Pararhizobium sp. A13: one gene and its partner. The protein of the gene in region 1 interacts with the protein of each later gene in a pairwise test. Links are inferred from orthologs where the notes say so. Each region holds a gene or a part of one and is shown on either strand. Other genes may lie near its edges.

What was found.
Region 2: the proteins of tpiA (region 1) and pepT interact in binary tests that used the Escherichia coli proteins (3 or more experiments, as listed by UniProt). The link is inferred for Pararhizobium sp. A13 from one-to-one orthologs.

Annotation. Positions count from the first base shown.
Region 1 is NZ_CP149510.1:2,849,373-2,856,417, forward strand. What follows is about bases 2,303-5,257. They hold tpiA (triose-phosphate isomerase), read left to right. Parts: upstream 2,303-3,372; coding sequence 3,373-4,143; downstream 4,144-5,257. Other genes in these bases: WI754_RS14110 (YceI family protein), read right to left, coding at 2,303-2,582; WI754_RS14115 (cytochrome b), read right to left, coding at 2,579-3,184; secG (preprotein translocase subunit SecG), read left to right, coding at 4,347-4,790; WI754_RS14130 (CTP synthase), read left to right, coding at 4,935-5,257. In the rest of the region: WI754_RS14100 (aspartate aminotransferase family protein), read left to right, coding at 1-1,191; WI754_RS14105 (OmpA family protein), read right to left, coding at 1,246-1,767; more of WI754_RS14110, read right to left, coding at 2,001-2,302; more of WI754_RS14130, read left to right, coding at 5,258-6,572; WI754_RS14135 (TetR/AcrR family transcriptional regulator C-terminal domain-containing protein), read right to left, coding at 6,798-7,045. UniProt on the Escherichia coli protein: Involved in the gluconeogenesis. Catalyzes stereospecifically the conversion of dihydroxyacetone phosphate (DHAP) to D-glyceraldehyde-3-phosphate (G3P).
Region 2 is NZ_CP149510.1:1,917,034-1,923,963, forward strand. The notes cover bases 1,588-4,427. They hold pepT (peptidase T), read right to left. Parts: upstream 3,704-4,427; coding sequence 2,471-3,703; downstream 1,588-2,470. Other genes in these bases: WI754_RS09240 (helix-turn-helix transcriptional regulator), read left to right, coding at 1,588-1,691; WI754_RS09245 (SRPBCC family protein), read left to right, coding at 1,913-2,380; WI754_RS09255 (chaperone modulator CbpM), read right to left, coding at 3,839-4,156; WI754_RS09260 (DnaJ C-terminal domain-containing protein), read right to left, coding at 4,153-4,427. Outside these bases: WI754_RS09230 (ABC-F family ATP-binding cassette domain-containing protein), read left to right, coding at 1-417; WI754_RS09235 (GGDEF domain-containing protein), read right to left, coding at 459-1,379; more of WI754_RS09240, read left to right, coding at 1,488-1,587; more of WI754_RS09260, read right to left, coding at 4,428-5,073; WI754_RS09265 (MarC family protein), read left to right, coding at 5,406-6,053; WI754_RS09270 (GFA family protein), read left to right, coding at 6,366-6,758; WI754_RS09275 (hypothetical protein), read left to right, coding at 6,792-6,929. UniProt on the Escherichia coli protein: Cleaves the N-terminal amino acid of tripeptides.

The DNA of each region.
Region 1 (7,045 bases):
GGTTCACTCGCCTTCGGCCATAACCATCCGCGCATCCTCTCGGCCCGCAAGAAATTCCAGGACGAAAACCGTCACGAGATCGCGATTGCCTTCATGTCGCAATATGCGTCGGCGCTCGCCAAGAACCTCGCAGCCATCGCGCCGGGCGACCTCGACATGGTCTTCCTCGGCTCCTCCGGTTCGGAAGCGATGGAAGCGGCGCTGAAGGTGGCCGAGCGTGCCGCCGGCCCGAAGCGTCCGCGGATCGTCTATGCCGAGAACTCGTTCCACGGAAAGACCAAGGGTGTGCTGTCGATCACCGACGGCCCGCTGTATCGCGGCGAGTTCAAGCTGCTCGACAACAATGTCAAGGTGCCGTTCGGCGATATCGATGCCATCCGCAACGCCTTCGAACGCGATCCGACCATCGGCGTTCTCGTGCTCGAAACCATCCAGGGCGGCGGCGGCATCATCTCGGCCCCGCCGGATTTCTGGCGCGAGGTGCGTGCGCTCTGCGACAAGCATGGCGTCATCTGGGTCGCCGATGAAGTCCAGTGCGGCATGGGCCGCTCCGGCCGCTTCTTCGCCTTTGAACATGCCGGCGTCGTTCCGGATGTGACGGCGCTTGCCAAGTCGCTTGGCGGCGGCAAGTCGGCCATGGCCGCGATGATCGCCAGGCGCGACGTCTACATGAAGGCCTATGGCACGAAGAATACCGCGATGATCCACGCCCAGGCCACGTTCGGCGGCATCGGCGAGGCGTGCATCACCGCGATCGAAGGCCTCAACATCATGTACGACGAGGACTTGATCGAGAATGCGGCAGTGCAGGGGGACTATCTGCTGGAGCGCCTGAATACACTGAAGGCGAAATATCCGAAGATCATCAAGGATGTCCGCGGCCAGGGCCTGATGGTTGGCCTGGAATTCCAGGATTTCAGCCAGACACTGCCGATGGTCCTGCGCCCGGTCGTCGGCGTGCTTGATGACAAGCTGAAGGGCTCGCTCTCGGGATTCATCGGCGCCCTGCTGCTGAAGGACTACGACACGCTCGTCGCCTTCACCGAGTACAATCGCAACGTCATCCGGCTCGAGCCGCCGCTGATCTGCGAACGTCAGCATGTCGACCAGTTCGTCGATGCGCTCGACGATTTGCTTGGCCGCGGCATTATCCGCATCGTCAAGGATTTCATTGGCAGCCAGTTCGGCTGAGTTCCCGTGCATTCCCAAAAAAGAGGCCCGGCATTCGCAATGCCGGGCCTCTTCTTATTTGAGTGTCGAAATCTCGACCCGGCGGTTGCGGCCGTCCTCCGGGCTGTCCGGAAAGAGCAGGGCGGTTTCGCCGAAAGCGCGCACGACCAGCCGCTGCGGGGCGATCTTGTAGTGCGAGACCAGATACTGCGTCGCCGAGGCGGCGCGTGCCCGGCTGAGCTGGAGATTGTCGCCGTCTGCGCCGGTCGCATCCGTATGGCCGCCGATCACGAAACGGTAGGTGGCCAGCTCGCTCGATTGCAGCGCCTTGCCGACATTGTCGAGAAGCCGTTGCGCTTGCGGCGTCAACTCGGCGGACCCGAAGTGAAAGTTGACGGCGAGATTGACCGTTGCCGCGAGCTTGTCGCCATAGCTGTTGATCGTCGCCAGTTCCTTGGCGCCGACGATCTTCAAGCCGCGTGTCTTCTCCTTCTGCGCCAGGACGGGATCGAGCGAGCGGACAAGAACATCCGGCGTTGCCGTCGTCAGCACCTCCTGAGCGCTTGCCGCCGCCGGAAGAATGCTGAAAGTCAACATCAAGGATGTGAAGAGTTTACAATGCATTGATCCGCCCCGAGTTGGCCGGGCCATGAAATAAACGAGTCATTGTCAATTTTTTTGAAGGATAAGAGCCCATCTATACACCGTCAATTCCCAAGTGGGATGCTGGATTTCCGGCGCATTATGGGATTTGAAATGTTTACAGGCTTGTTACCGTGGTAACAAGCCTGCAGATGCTGGAACGACATGCCGCCGGAGCGCAGCTGATCCTAATGCTTCTGACCATTCACTGTCATGTCGAATTGCACGATGTTGGAGTAGATCGGCAAACCGGCAGACATGCTGTAGCGGTCGCGATAAATGCCCCCTTGGATATGAAAGCTGATGACGCGGCGGTTCCATTTCGTCAATTTCGCGCTGAAATGCTCGGTTTTGGTCGTGCCCTTTGCCGTCAGCTTGCCCTCGATCTCGGCAGTGTCTTCGCCGGTCTGGGTGATCTTCGTCGAGCGGAACACGATTTCGGGATAGTTGGCAGTATCGAAAATCGCTGACGAGCGCAGAAACTTCTCAATGCGCGGCTCGCCGGTCTGCACGGTGTCGGGGAAGAGCGAGAATTCGACCACCGATTTGCGGATGTCACTGCCATCCAGTTGGAATGTGCCGGAAAACTTGCCGAATTTTCCAGAGATGCCGCCACCGCCGGTTTGCGCGACCGAGAAATTGATCTGTGATGATCCATCGATATCGTATCGCCCGGCTGCGTCATCGAGCGAGGGCGCACGCGCTTGAGCGCTTGTCGCCACGAGGACCAGCGCCCAGGCGGCGAGGCATGGTCCGTAAAATTGTCTCATCGATCGGTTCCTTCCGGCTGTTGATGGGCGTTGGACGCCGCACCCCGCCGAAATATTCCAAGCATCCGCCGCAAAACCACGTCCCGGTGCCAGAAGTGATGCAGGAAAGCGGCGCCCGCATGCAGGGCCACGAGACCGGCCAGGCCGTAGGCGAGCCAGGCATGCGCGTCGCTCCAGAATGTTTCGGCAGCCTCCGACTTTTCCATCGGCAGATGCGGAATCAGCACGCGGTTGAAAAACAGGGTTGGAATATTGAGCGTCGAGGTCGAGGCGATCGCCCAGCCGGCCAACGGCACGGCGATAGTCAATACAAGGAGAAGCGCGTGGGTCACCGAGGAGCCTCGCCTTTCCAAGGCGGAAAGGCTGGCAACGGGGTCCGGATGGATATTGGAGAGCCACCAGATGAGCCGGATGAATGCCAGCGCCAGCGCCGTCATGCCGAAGGATTTATGCCATTGATAGAGAGAGAACTGCAGTTCCGGATCGATATCCGGCCGGGTCATGACGTAGCCCAGGATGATCAGACCCACGATGAGGAGGGCGATCGCCCAGTGGAGGACGATCGTGCCCCATCCGAAAGTATCCTGCCGGTTGCGTAGCATCGTCGGTCTCCGGTTATGCAATAGCAAAAGCCAACAATCGTTCTTTGGTGATCGTCGGGCAAGCGGCAGCGTCATCACAGTTTCGATATCGGAGCGTCATGGATCTCTCTCGCTCAGCGGCGCTTTCCTTTGCCCGGCATATTTGCTAGGCCGTTGCCGGGAAACGACTATTGCAGTGAGGAGATCGCATGACGCCCGAAATACGACCGCTTGTGGCCGGAAACTGGAAGATGAACGGTCTGCGGGCGTCGCTCGACCAGATCAAGGCGATGGCGGAAGGCGTCAAGGGCGAGTTGTCCGAAAAGGTCGAGACGTTGATCTGCCCGCCGGCGACGCTGCTCTATGTGGCAACCGCCCTTTGCGATGACAGCCCGCTTCTGATCGGCGCCCAGGATTGCCATGAAAAGGCCTCCGGCGCCCATACCGGCGATATCTCGGCCGAGATGATCGCTGATTGCTTCGGCACCCATGTGATCGTCGGCCATTCCGAGCGCCGCACCGACCATGCGGAGACCGACGCGCTGGTGCGCGCAAAGGCCGAAGCGGCGTTCGCCGCCGACCTAGTGGCCATCATCTGCATCGGCGAGACCGGTGACGAGCGCAAGGCAGGCCGGACGTTGGATGTCCTGAAACGCCAGCTCGCCGGTTCCGTACCCGACAGCGCCACCGCCGAAAATACCGTCATCGCCTATGAGCCGGTCTGGGCGATCGGCACGGGCCTGACGCCGACGGCCAAGGATGTCGAGGAGGCGCATGCTTTCCAGCGTTCGGAGCTTGCCGCGCGGTTTGGCGCGGCCGGGGCGAAGATGCGCATTCTCTACGGCGGATCCGTCAAGCCGGGCAATGCCAGGGAATTGATGGGCGTCGCCAATGTCGATGGCGCGCTGATCGGCGGAGCGAGCTTGAAAGGCGAAGACTTCCTCGCCATCTACCGGGCGTATGAAGAATTGACGGCTTAAGTTCGCCGAACAGCGGGCAGGGGCTTTTATTGCGCGGTGGCTTGGTATATGCAGCCGCCAACACTAATTTTCCCGCGTGGTGCGGGCGCTGAAACCTGCCTTGGTTTCCGTGCGTCTCCCATGCTGGGCGATCACTCGATTGCGCGTCGGTTCCGGGCTCCCCACAGCCGGGCGAGGCGCGATCCAAGGCAGGACTGGACAAAATGCAGACCGTATTGCTTGTCATCTATCTCATGGTTGTGCTGGCGCTGATCGGCGTCGTGCTCATTCAGCGCTCCGAAGGCGGCGGTCTCGGCATCGGCGGCGGTTCCGGCTTCATGTCCGCCCGCGGCACTGCCAATGCGCTGACCCGCACCACGGCGATCCTTGCTGCTCTTTTCTTCGTGCTGGCCCTGGGCATGGGCATTCTCGCCCGTTACCAGCCGGATGCGACCGACGTTCTCGACCGGATCCCCGGCACGACCAACAACGGCAAGGGTGTTCTTGATTCGCTCGGCGGTGGCACCACCCCGCCGGCCGGTCAGACCCCAGCGCAGTCTGGCGCGAATACCCAGACGCCGGCAACCGAGACCCCTGCGACGCAGACCCCGGCATCGACCGAGACCAAGCCGGCAACGTCCAGCTCGGATGTTCCGACCGGCCAGTAAGGCCAATGCAAGATTGAACCGCCGGCGGAAGCCAGTCTTCCGCCGGTTTTCTTTTGTTTGAATTCTGCCGCCTGAGCCTTTTGAACGGAAAAATTCTGGAAGATGAATTTTTCGGTGGCGGAATCATTTTTGAAACGGTATCCGGTGAAGCCCATGGCGCGATATGTATTCATCACTGGCGGCGTGGTTTCTTCCCTTGGAAAAGGGATTGCCGCAGCCGCTCTCGGAGCGTTGCTGCAGGCCCGGGGCTACCGGGTGCGGCTTCGCAAACTCGACCCCTATCTCAACGTCGATCCAGGCACCATGAGCCCGACGCAGCACGGCGAAGTGTTCGTGACCGATGACGGCGCGGAGACGGACCTCGATCTCGGTCACTACGAGCGCTTTACCGGCCGCTCGGCGACCAAGACCGACAACATCACCACCGGCCGCATCTACAAGAACATCATCGACAAGGAACGCCGCGGCGATTATCTCGGCGCGACCGTCCAGGTCATTCCGCACGTCACCAACGAGATTAAGAACTTCGTCACCGAAGGCAATGACGACTACGACTTCGTCATCTGCGAGATCGGCGGCACGGTCGGCGATATCGAGGCGATGCCGTTCATGGAGGCGATTCGCCAGCTCAAGAACGATCTGCCGCGCGGCACCGCGATCTATGTGCACCTGACGCTGATGCCGTATATCTCGGCGGCCGGCGAACTGAAGACTAAGCCGACCCAGCATTCGGTCAAGGAACTGCAGGCGCTCGGCATCCATCCCGACGTCCTTTTGGTGCGCGCCGATCGCGAAATCCCGGAAGCCGAGCGCCGCAAGCTGTCTTTGTTCTGCAACGTCCGCCCGTCCGCCGTCATCCAGGCGCTCGATGTCGCCTCGATCTACGACGTGCCGATCGCCTATCACAAAGAAGGCCTCGACAATGAGGTCCTGGCCGCTTTCGGCATCGAGCCGGCGCCGGCGCCGCGCATTGAAAACTGGGTGGACGTCGCCAACCGCATCCGTACGCCGGAAGGCGAGGTGACCATTGCCATCGTCGGCAAGTACACCGGCCTCAAGGACGCCTATAAGTCGCTGATCGAGGCGCTGTATCACGGCGGTATCGCCAACCGCATCAAGGTCAAGCTCGAGTGGATCGAATCGGAAGTCTTCGAACAGGAAGACCCGGCACCGTATCTGGAAAAAGTCCACGGCATTCTCGTGCCCGGCGGTTTCGGCGAGCGCGGCTCGGAAGGCAAGATTCTGGCTGCCCGCTTCGCCCGCGAGCGCAAGGTGCCGTATTTCGGCATCTGCTTCGGCATGCAGATGGCGGTCGTCGAAGCGGCCCGCAACCTTGCCGGCATCGAAAAGGCCTCCTCGACGGAGTTCGGCCCAACCGGCGAGCCGGTCGTCGGCCTGATGACGGAGTGGGTGAAAGGCAACGCGCTGGAGAAGCGCGCCGCTTCCGGCGACCTCGGCGGCACGATGCGCCTGGGCGCCTACAAGGCAAGCCTCAAGAAGGGCACCAAGATCGCGGAAATCTACGGTTCGACCGAAATCTCCGAGCGTCATCGCCACCGCTACGAAGTGAATGTCGACTACAAGGACCGGCTGGAGGCCTGCGGCCTCGACTTCTCAGGCATGTCGCCGGACGGCGTTCTGCCGGAAACCGTCGAATACCCGGATCACCCGTGGTTCATCGGTGTCCAGTACCATCCCGAACTGAAAAGCCGCCCGCTCGACCCCCACCCGCTGTTTGCGAGCTTCATCGAGGCGGCTGTGGAGCAGAGCCGGCTGGTTTGACGATTGTAAATGTGCAGACGTAAAGCCGGCCGCTGATCCAAATATGGAATCCAGCCTCAGGATGCCAGACCCGCTCACAACAAGGCGTTGCGAGCGGGTTTTTCCGTCAGGATATTCTTTTGAGGTATCTTGGGAGACTGTCGCGGCAGTACCCCCGATACCCACGGCACTAGCGCGGAATGTCGAGTTAATCCGGCACCGTCTCGTCCAGGAAATGACGAATATTCATTGTCTCGGAGCGAGGCCATCAAGCAGGAAGTCGAGGCCTTTCCTGAAAGCGCCGTCCCAATCGTTATCCAACAGCAGACGAGAGCGTTCGATTGTCGGGTAGTGTTCGCTGAGACGTGTAAGGCGCTGCTGCGCGGCGGCCCTGTCGTCGTCCGAGAGGTCGAAGCTCGCCCGGGTGATGGTGGCGCCCATCACATAGTTCCAGAGCGACCATATCGCGACGTTCAGATCTGCGTCCGCTACAC
Region 2 (6,930 bases), 930 kb from region 1 along the record:
GAGCGCACCGTGTTCCAGTCGCTGGAAGACGCGTTCCCGAAGGCGGGGCAGGGACCACTGCGGGCGCTGGCGGGCTGTTTCGGATTTTCCGGCGATGACGTGGAGAAGAAGTGCCGGGTGCTGTCGGGCGGCGAGAAGGCGCGGCTGGTCATGGCGATCATGCTGTTCGACCCGCCGAACCTCTTGGTGCTCGACGAACCCACCAACCACCTCGACCTCGACACCAAGGAAATGTTGATCAAGGCACTGTCCGAATACGAGGGCACCATGCTGTTCGTTTCGCACGACCGGCATTTCCTCGCAGCACTCTCCAATCGGGTGCTGGAACTGACGCCGGAGGGCATCCAGCAATATGGCGGTGGCTACACCGAATATGTGGCCCGCACCGGCCAGGAGGCGCCCGGCCTGCGCAGTTGAGTTGAGCGGTTGGCAGCCGCTCAGCCATTCCCAGATAGGTTTCAGGGGCTATTCTTTGCGATTCTGTCGCGCGACACATGAGCGCCAACAACATCAAGTTCTCGACCATCCTGCTGCAGCAAAGGACGTCCCGACACGCAGACGCGGTTTCGGCCCTGCGATTTCGCCTGATAGAGTGCGACATCAGCTGACTGGATCAGATGGGGCCAGCATGTAGATCCGGGGCCGACACTTGCCACACCGAAGCTCGCGCTGATCTGTAGACGGGATCCTTGACCGGACAGTCTAACAGGGTGTTCCTCGATGGCTGTTCGCAAGGCGTTGGCGAGCCTGGCAGCCGCATCAAGATTTCCATCGGGGATGAGGACGGCGAACTCCTCCCCGCCGAAGCGAGCAGCGATGTCGGATGACCGCACCGATGACCGCAGCAGCGCGGCGACCTGACGCAGAACCTCGTCGCCGGCGAGATGGCCATGTGTATCGTCGACGCTTTTAAAATGATCGATATCGAGCAAAATCAGGCATGATGGCGGACCGGCTTTGTTCTGGACGACCAGAACCTGACCGAAGCGTTCGAAGGATTGCCGGTTCCACAGGCCGGTCAACTCATCCTTTTCAGCTTGTTCTCTCAGCTCTGACATGAGCGTATCCCGCTCACGCAGGCGCTCGCGAAGGAACTGGAGAGCGTCGTAGACGCGCTGCATCTCGCGAACCCGGGTTCGAAGCGGCTTGCTCCCTGGATCACGAACTTCGGCGAGCGAGAGAATGTCTTCCCGCAAGGAAAATAGAGGCACTAATACAGACGCGTGGATCAGACGCAGTAAGCCGGCGAGGACCACAAGAGCCGCCGTGACGGAAAGGCAGGCAATCATCAGCTGCTCGAGCGCCGCGTCGCGCTTGTATGTGAATGTTTGCATCGCCTCGGCAAGGAAGTTCGTCCTGAACTCTTCGAGCGGTCGCAATGTTTTAACGAACTGAGTAGGTGAGCTCGTCGGCTGCGAGCGAATGTTTGCCCGATACTCGCCCTTCGCCGGTTACTCTGTCGATGATTGCAAGTCCGCCTCCGAAGAATGTCTTCTCGATCTCCTCAGGAACGGCTCGCGCTTGAGGCCGGGATTGATCGCTCTTATGTCGGGCGAGTGGAGCGTGGGATGGAGAATGTTACCGTCGCGACGTTGGAAGCGTTCGCAGCCGTTCTCCAGGTCAATGTCGTTGCGCTGTTCGCGCCACCGCCCGCGTCCCTTCGATCAGGACGAAAGCCCAACGAGCGTTGAGCGAAAAAGGGCATTGCGCAAATCGTTGCAATCTCACTTCACCGTCAGCGGCAAGTCGTTCTCTGGAAGGCGCGCTCCGAAGAGCGATCTTTTCACATCGGTGGAGGGACGCAACGCTGTCGAAAGGCCAGTATGCGCCATCTTCGGTCGGTAGTATCATATCGTAAGCGCCCCTCCATCGGCGCTCGCCGCGGTTTAAGAAGCTTGAGGCCGGATTTGCGATGTCATCGACCGAGTTTCATCTTGTCACGCAATGGATCGTCGATTCATCGGTTGAAGATGTCTGGCGGGTGCTCAATACGCCTGAGACCTGGCCCGACTGGTGGCCGTCGGTGAAACAGGTCGATCTTTTGCGCGAAGGCGACGAGGCGGGCATCGGTTCCGTTCTTAGGATACGATGGTCCACCGCACTGCCTTACGACTTGGCCTTCGAGATGCAAACGGTCAGGGTGGAACCGCTTTCGATCATCGAGGGCCGAGCCTCCGGCGAGCTTGAGGGCATCGGCCGATGGACGTTGCAACCCAAAGGCGCCAAATGCCATGTGCGCTACGACTGGATCGTCGAGGTCACAAAGCCTTGGATGGTCAGATTTTCATTCATCCTGAAGCCGATCTTCCGCTGGAACCATAACGTCGTCATGGAGCGCGGCCGGCGCGGTCTTGTGCGTCATCTCGCCCGCGATGGCTGAAAGACGTCGCCTCGACTGTAGGCCTTGTTCCGATCGACAGACGGACACTGTTCGACCGAGCGCGCCGGCATGATCCCATATCATGCAGCTTTAAGCACGCCCTTCCCAGATCCGTGCCAGTTCGACGAGCGTCTTGACGGCCTTTTCCATGTCCTGCCGGCTGACCCATTCGAGCGGGGAGTGAAAGGCGTGACCGCCCGCGAAGATATTGGGGCAGGGCAGCCCCATGAACGATAGCCGCGAACCATCGGTACCGCCGCGGATACTGCCGCGCACCGGCTCCATGCCGGCGCGGCGGATTGCCTCGATGGCGTTTTCGACGAGCTGCGGATGACGGTCCAGTATGGCCTTCATGTTGCGATATTGCTGCTTGACCTCGAAGGTGTAGGACGAACCCGGATAGTCCGCCATTACGCCCTTGACGAGTGTCTCAAGCATGGCTTCCTTGGCTGCAAGTCCCGCATCGTCAAAATCGCGAATGATGAAACTCAGGACCGCCTTTTCCATCGAGCCGGTCACGCCCGTCGGGTGAACGAAGCCCTCTCGGCCCGCGGTCGTCTCAGGTGCTGCGTCCTTCGGCAGCCGGCTGAGAATTGCGCCGGCGATCTTGGCGGCATTCTCCATCTTTCCCTGAGCGAAGCCGGGATGGATGGCGACGCCCTGAATGGTGATCTCGACGCCATCGGCCGAGAAGGTTTCATCCTCAATATGCCCGGCTGTTTCGCCGTCGACCGTATAGGCGAACTGCGCGCCGAGCTTTTCGAGATCGACCTTGTCGACGCCGCGGCCTATTTCTTCATCTGGTGTGAAGAGGATCTTGATCGTGCCATGCCGGATGTCCGTATTGTCGACCAGGAACTGCGCTGCGGTCATAATCTCGGCTAGGCCGGCCTTGTCGTCGGCGCCGAGCAAGGTCGTGCCATCGGTCGTGATGATATCGTTGCCGATCTGGTCGCGCAGCGCCGGATTGTCGCTGACGCGAATGATCTGCTGCGGATCGCCTGAAAGCTGGATGTCGCCACCGGTATAGTTCCAGACGATTTTCGGCTTGACGTTCATTCCGGTGAAGTCGGGTGCCGTGTCCATGTGCGAGCAAAAGCAGATCACCGGCACAGGCTTGTCGACATTGGACGGAATGGTCGCATAGACGTAGCCATGCTCGTCGATGTGCGCATCGGACAGGCCGATTGCCAGCAATTCTTGGACAAGCATGCGGCCGAGGTTCTTCTGCTTCTCGGTCGAGGGTTGCGTCGGCGACCTGGGATCCGATTGGGTATCGATGACGACATAACGAAGGAAGCGATCGACAACAGTATCCGTCATGGGCTCCGGTCCATTTTTCTTGCTCGTGACAAACGGCTATAGCCTTCGCCGGCGGTGCCGTGAATGGAATTTTCGCTTTGCCGTGTCGTTTTGAAATGGCAACGCGCTGTTCCGTCTGTCATGGCCCCGTCTTGGTCATTCGATTCGACCGACTGAGCGGAGTATCTTGAATTGCGTTTCTTCGTCCTGCTGGCCGAGCGCAGCCATCAGGTCTCGCATCGTACGTCGCAGGCTGTAAAGCTGATCCACAAGTTCCATGACAAGGTCCACACCCGCCTCGTTGACACCCATGTCGCGGCTCATCTCGATGATCAGTCGACCGCGTGCGAAATCCGCATCGCGAAATTGCGGTTCGGGGCCCGTCGTGTCGGGAACAAGCCAGCCCTGCTCGATCCACACGGCGAGAACTGGCGGGTCAATCTTAAGCTTCAGGCAAAATTCAAGCTCGTTCATGGTGCCATCCCCATGCTCTTTCTCGGATCCTGTCTGTTTGCCTCGGACCATTCCTTCATGAAAGCGGTGAGACGCGGATCGGGATTGTCGGGCAACACGATCTTCAGCGTCACAAAAAGATCGCCGCGGCCACCGCCCCGCGTCGGCACGCCTTTACCCTTCAGACGCAAGATCTTGCCGCTGTTGGAATGTGAGGGCACCGTCAGCGTCACTGGACCGGTGGGTGTCGGTGCGCGGATTTTGGCGCCGAGGACCGCTTCGCTCAGCGAAATTGGCAGATCCAAGCGAATGTCGTTGCCGTCGCGCTCGAAGAAACGGTGTGGTCGCACGTGAACCTCGACGAACCCGTCGCCCGGAGGCCCGCCGCCAAATCCCGGCTCTCCCTTGCTGCTGAGACGCAATGTCTGTCCATCGCGTGTTCCCGCAGGGATTTGAACGTCAAGGGCGGTGCCGTCCGGCAGTCTCACCTGGGTTTTGGCGCCGTTCACGGCATCGAGAAAATCGACCTCCATCGAGAAATAGCGATCTTGCCCCTTCGAACGGAACTGACCATCGTGCGTGCGGCGGGAAAAGAAAGCGGAAAAAGGATCTTCCGTCTCGCCAAAATCGGCAAAGCCGGCGCTGTTATGATAAGGATCACCCGGGCCGCTTGCCGACGCATAGTCGCGGTAATAATTGCGGGGTGCCTGCTCAGCACCCGACATATCGATCTCACCGCGGTCAAATCGAGCCCGTTTCTGCTCGTCGCTCAGAAGCTCATAGGCGGTGGAGATTTCCTTGAAGCGCTCCTCCGCAGGGCCGTCGCCGGGATTGAGGTCAGGGTGGTGTTTCTTCGCGAGCTTGCGGAATGCGCTTTGGATATCCTTTTGTGTGGCGTCCCGCTTCACGCCCAAAATGTAGTAAGGGTCGCGGCTCATCAACGTCTCCCTGAAATACCGTTGTCGGGGCACGAGCCAATATAAGCTTTGCCCGCCTTGGATGCTAATCCGAACTTGAGCGTGCAAGCCGACGTAAAACGAAGGCGCGCGGTGCCTTGCGGGAGTCATCGATTGTCGGGCGAAGGATCAAAGAACCGATCGCCCTGTTCTTCTCACGCGATATTCGGCGCGCGCCGCCGAGTCTGCTTCCTAGCCGTGATTGGGGTACTGCAGGCGAAAGTATATCCGAACCATGGCGTTCCCAACCGATAGACAATCCTTTTCGGATAGTTGATAACTCATTGACAGCGACGGTCAGGGGGAAGCTTCCTATGGATTTCACAGTCATCGATGCTGGTCTGGTGGCAAAGCTTCTCCTGCTCCTGCTCGTCGGCATGGGACCGAAAATTGCACTCGTGCCGTTCCTGGAAATGACCCAGGCCTTCGATGCGAAGACAAAGGCGGCGATAGGCCGCCAGATGGTCTTGACGGCGGTCGTCACGGCTCTGATCATTTTTGCGACCGGCGCTTTGCTGATGCGGCTGTTGCATATCACCGGCGGTGCGGTTGCGGTTGCCGGCGGCATTGTGCTTGCCCTGCTTGCGCTCAAAATGGCGGCTGGGCCGACCGAAAAACACCATGACGACCTCGGAATGCCGGTCGACCCGGCAAAAATCGCGGTCTTTCCCCTTGCTGTTCCCTATATGCTCAATCCCGTCGGCATTACGGTGCTCATCATTGCATCTGACGAAGTCGTTTCGATCGCCAGCGCCGGGCTCGTTGTCGGCCTGGTCCTGCTCGTCGCGGCCTTCGACTATCTGGTGTTTACCAATATCGATGCGTTGGCAAAGCGCATGAAGCCGGCCAGCCTTGTCATTTCGGAGGTCGTCTTCGGCATCCTTTTGACCGCGGTCGCCGTCCAGCTTTTCGTTACCGGCCTTGTTAATCTCGGGATCATCAGCGCGAACGTCACTCATTGATGATGCGAAATTTCGCTTCGTCCTCTCGCATCGTAGGGCGACGCGTTTGAAACGTTTGAGCTTGTCGACGGCTTGTTGGATGCGGGCATATCCATGAGTGCGGGCCTGGTGCGGAGCTTTGTGTGCTACGCGAACCACCCAAACGCTGCGATGTTGCAGGAGCGTCATCTGATAGGCTCTGTTCGCCTGGACGCGATGATCACTATCGGCCCGCTACGGACGAACGACGCGTCCCGCCCGCAGCGGGTAATTGCAATGACAGTGCTGTTCGTCGTAAGCATTTCGACCGCTTGATTTCAGAGGAGACGCAGCATGGACCGATTCACCGGCGGTTGCCTGTGCGGCAGCGTCCGAATTGTGGCGTCGGGACCCCCATACCGGGTCGGCCTTTGCCACTGTCTCGACTGCCGCAAGCATCATGGGGCCCTTTTTCACGCTTCCGCGGTGTTCCCTCAGGATGCGGTGACAATCGATGGAGAAACACGCGACTACGCCGGGCGGTTTTTCTGTCCCCGCTGCGGCTCGTCCATTTTCGCACGCACCGCAGACGAAATCGAAGTGAACGTAGGATCCCTGGATGCCCCCGACCAACTGATGCCAACCTACGAAAGCTGGATCGTCCGTCGCGAGTCCTGGTTGCCGCTGTTTCCGCTCACGAGACGATACGACCGCGATCGTGACGCCACGAGCCGCTTTGAGGAGTAGGTCGCACGAACGGTGCCAAGGCGCCGCTACGAGGTGACAGAGGTTTATGCCTTGATCGACATCTCGAACCAGATGCTCGAGGACAGCGCCTTCGACATGGAAGGCGAAATCCGCGGCCGGGGCGCTATCGACCTCTGCGCATCCCGACCCCTACCGCGCCGCCGACGCTGAG